DNA from 2 places in the Candidatus Pelagibacter sp. HIMB1483 genome. Region 1 is predicted to be linked to the other one. Evidence: riboswitches for the same ligand, from Rfam matches in the RefSeq annotation. Region 1 holds a riboswitch; the other holds the start of a gene.
What was found. A riboswitch is a leader RNA that binds a small molecule or an ion and turns the genes downstream of it on or off. The one in region 1 is predicted to bind S-adenosylmethionine.
Positions count from the first base shown of each region.

Region 2: it holds a riboswitch for S-adenosylmethionine, as region 1 does, so the genes downstream of both, ACTTAV_RS02180 (homocysteine S-methyltransferase family protein) here and ACTTAV_RS04580 (O-acetylhomoserine aminocarboxypropyltransferase/cysteine synthase family protein) in region 1, are expected to answer to the same signal.

Region 1 is NZ_JBNAIM010000002.1:737,682-739,886, reverse strand. Features, by position in the region: gene ACTTAV_RS04580 (O-acetylhomoserine aminocarboxypropyltransferase/cysteine synthase family protein) at 1-1,003, opposite strand, end outside; SAM riboswitch class V at 1,007-1,073, opposite strand; gene rplM (50S ribosomal protein L13) at 1,213-1,671, shown strand; gene rpsI (30S ribosomal protein S9) at 1,673-2,110, shown strand; gene argC (N-acetyl-gamma-glutamyl-phosphate reductase) at 2,144-2,205, shown strand, end outside.
Region 2 is NZ_JBNAIM010000002.1:285,700-287,904, reverse strand. Features, by position in the region: gene ACTTAV_RS02180 (homocysteine S-methyltransferase family protein) at 1-863, opposite strand, end outside; SAM riboswitch class V at 934-999, opposite strand; gene ACTTAV_RS02175 (CDGSH iron-sulfur domain-containing protein) at 1,174-1,410, shown strand; gene ACTTAV_RS02170 (DoxX family protein) at 1,414-1,782, shown strand; gene ACTTAV_RS02165 (pirin family protein) at 1,819-2,205, shown strand, end outside.

The sequences.
Region 1 (2,205 bases):
CAATTGGTTTATCATGTTCTGTAGAGTATATAACTTTAGTTACTTCTTTGTGTTTCTTAAGAAAATCAACAACATATTCCGCATTTGCACAATGTTGTTTCATTCTTAAAGCAACAGTTTCAAGTCCTTGAATAATAGCAAAAGCATTATCTGGTGAACATGCTGAACCTAAGTCTCTTAACAAACAAACTCGAGCTCTCACTGCAAAAGGAACATTTGCCCCAGTGAGTTCAGGTACAACTTTTCCCCAAACAGCACCATTATAACTAGCATCTGGTTCGTTAAACAAAGGTTGTCTTTTGGGATCAGCTGTCCAATCAAAATTTCCACTATCAACAATACTTCCAGCAATAGCAGTTCCGTGACCACCGATATATTTTGTTAGTGAATGAATAACTACGGCGGCACCATGCTCAATTGGTTTACAAATTACAGGTGCTGCAGTGTTATCCATTATTAGAGGGATATTGTATTTTTTGCCTATATCTGAAACTTCTTTAATCGGAAAAACCCTTAAGTATGGATTTGGTAAAGTTTCTCCATAAAAAGCTCTAGTTTTATCGTCGATTTTTTTTTCAAAATTTTTAGGATCTTTTGGATCAGCATATCTTATTTCAATACCAAGTTTACTTAGTGTGTGTGTAAACAAAGATACAGTTCCACCATATAAATCTGTTGAACTAATAATATTATCACCAGCTTGGGCAACATTTAATATTGAAAATAATGATGCAGTTTGTCCAGAAGAAACTGTTAAACAGGCCAAACCTCCTTCAAGTGCTGCAATTCTTTTTTCTAAAACATCATTTGTGGGATTCATTATCCTTGTGTAAATATTACCAAACTCTTTTAATGCGAAAAGATTGGCCGCATGATCTACACTATTAAATTGATAAGAAGTTGTTCTATAAATTGGAACAGCGACAGCATTTGTTGCTGGATCACTTCTGTAATCACCACCATGTATAGCTATGGTCTCAGGGTTATTTCTTTTTTTACTCATCATCTACTCCTTTTTTAGTGCTTTAACTTTGTGTAAGGCGCACAATACAGTTCAAATGCCTACCGATTATGTTATGAAAAATTCCTTTTTAGCAGTTATATGCCCGCAATAGGATCAAATCGGCAGTGTTTTTTTAACAGATTAGAGTTATTTTACAAGGCAAATATCAAATTGACTTTGGAGTTAATAATAGTATTAATCCTCGCACAATGACAAAATTTGTAAAAAAAGATCAAATATCCTCTTCTTGGTACGAAATTGATGCCAAAAATGCTGTGGTTGGAAGACTTGCAACAATAGTTTCAAAGATTATTAGAGGTAAAAATAAAACAACTTATACACCTCATATGGATCATGGGGATTTTGTTGTTGTTAAAAATATTGAACAAGCAAAATTTACAGGTAAAAAATTTCAAAATAAAAAATATTATAGACATACTGGACATCCAGGGGGCATTAAAGAAACTACACCTGAAAAATTACATGAAAAAAAACCTGGTGAAGCTTTAAAATTAGCAGTTAAGAGAATGTTGCCAGGTGGTGTATTAGGGAGAAAACAATTAACTAAATTAAAGATTTACTCAGGCAATGATCATCCGCATTCAGCTCAAAATCCAAAAATTATTGAATTAAACAAATTAAATAACAAAAACATAATTAGAAATTAATATGGAAAATACTCAAACAACAACAAAAACACCTAAATTAAAACTAGATTTTAAAGATAGTAAGTACGCAACAGGAAGAAGAAAAACTTCAATTGCTAGAGTTTGGTTAAAAAAAGGTACTGGAAGAATATACGTTAACGGTAAACTTTATAGTGACTATTTTTCAAGTGATAATCATAAAATGCAAATTACAAGACCATTTGAGATAATTAATCAGCCTACAGAATTTGATGTGAGATGTAATGTTAAAGGTGGTGGTCCCACAGGACAGGCAGGAGCTATGGTACATGGTATCTCAAAAGCTTTGGTCTTATTTGATGAGAATCTTAAATCAACCCTAAGAACGGAAAAACTGACCACTAGAGATTCTAGGGCAGTTGAAAGAAAAAAACCTGGAAGAAGAAAAGCAAGAAGAAGTTTCCAGTTTTCTAAAAGATAATTTTTTTTTAATTTTAAACTGTTATAATAAAAAATGCCTAAACTTAACGTTTTAGTTACTGGTTCTACTGGCTATATAGGAATTCAACTAATTAA
Region 2 (2,205 bases), 450 kb from region 1:
TTTGCAAATTTTCCAATCTCATATCTGTTACAAAAATGTGGATCAAGTGCTGTTGGAAATGTTCTTCCATGTGGAGATGGACAAGAACAATCATCTCTATCTGGTAAATTGAAAAAAGTTGGATGTTGATCGTTAGTTCTATAAGGAATAGGTAAAGCTCCTACATGACACTTAACGGCTTTTCTTATTTCTTTTAAAAAAGGAAACATGGTTGCTGGTCCTCTAAAACAATTTAAACCAACTACATCCGCACCTTTTTGCTCTAATTCTTTACAAGTATCAACAACAGAATTTCCATCTCGCATTACATTTTCACCCATTGGAGAAATAGTTAATACAGTTGGAAGATTTGCTTTTTTCATAACCTCAAGAGCTTTGAAAGCTTCTTCGGCATAATAAAAAGTTTCACCAATAAGTATATCTGCTCCTTCATCTACTGCCCATCCAATCATTTCAGAAAACATACTCTCAACTTCTTTTTGAGATTGTTTGTCATTTTCTTTCCAAATGTTAGAATTAGAAATATTTCCTGCCATCAAATTTGGTTTCGATCCTTTGGGTGTATCTAATGCAACTTTTTTTGCTATTTTTAAAGCTGCACGATTTAAAGGTTCAAGTAATTCTTCCTTGCCAATTACTCTCATTTTTTCTCGATGTCCATTGTAAGTAAATGCTTCAACAACATCAGAGCCTGCATGTTGAAATTCTCTATGTAAATTTTCAAGTACTTCAGGATGATCTAAAGAAACCATTGGCACAAACTCTCCTGATGCCATGTAGCCTCTTCTTTCAATTTCAAATAAAAAACCCTCTGCACAAATTACAGGTCCTTTATCTAATCTTTGTTTTAATTCATTAGCCATTTTCTTTCCTCCAATAAATAAATGGAGAAAAGAGACTAATAAAAAACCAAGAGGGTAAAAAATTGTCTCTTCTCTCCTTTTTAGTGCTTTAGCATAATGCAAGGTGCACAATATGGTTCAAATACCCGGTTTAGTTTTGGAAGTTCAAAAAAAAACCACCAGCTGAAGCGGTGGTTGAAGCGTCGCTTTAGCTGGATTTTTAAAGCGCCCGCAATTTAACTTAAATCGGCGCTATATTTATTTATAACATAAAGCTATATTTAAATCAACAAAATAAAACTTATTAAGTAATAGCTAAGGATATTAATTTATGACTAAAGGACAAAGAGCAGGTAACGGAGCAATTGCAGTAGAAGTTGAAGAAGGCAAATCTTATTTTTGGTGTAGTTGTGGTAAAAGTTCAAAACAACCTTTTTGTGATGGCTCTCACAAAGGTTCTGAATTTAATCCTGTTGCATATAAAGCTGAAGCGACAAAAAAAATGTTTTTTTGTACTTGCAAACAAACTAACAATCAGCCATTCTGTGATGGATCACACAATAAATAGAATATGACAAATATATTGGATTTAATTGGTAGAATTTTTATCTCTATAGTTTTTTTATTAAGTGGATTTCATAAAATAGGAAATTATGAGGGAACAGTTGGTTGGATGGAAAGTTTTGGGCTTCCTGGATTTTTATTGATACCAGCAATTATTTTAGAAATAGCTGGACCAATATTGATTATTGTTGGTTATCAAACAAGAATTGCTGCTGGAGCTCTAAGTTTGTTTTGTATAGCTACTGCTGTTATCTTTCACAATGATTTTTCAGATCAAATGCAATTTATTGCATTTATGAAAAACATCGCTTTAGCAGGTGGATTTTTATTTTTAGTTGTGAATGGTGCTAAAGGTTATTGTTTAGACAAAAAGTAACCTTGAAATAAATATTTAATTAATTATTTGAATGACATGAAAAATATTGAAGTAAAACAAATTATTGATCCTATCCCTGCTTCTGATGGAGCTGGTGTTAAGCTTAAGAGAAGTATTGGAGTTGAACCAAATTATTTTGATCCCTTTTTGATGTTGGATGAATTTGGTTCAGAAAATAGTGAAGACTATATTGCTGGTTTTCCTCCACATCCGCACAGAGGGATTGAAACTGTTACATATATGTTGGCAGGTGATTTTGAACACAAAGATAGCACTGGTGGTGAAGGTAGAATGACAGCAGGAGATGTTCAATGGATGAAAACTGGAAGTGGAATTATTCATTCTGAAATGCCTGCAATGAAGGAAGGTAAACTTCATGGGTTTCAATTGTGGATTAACATGCCAGCCAAATTAAAAATGAGC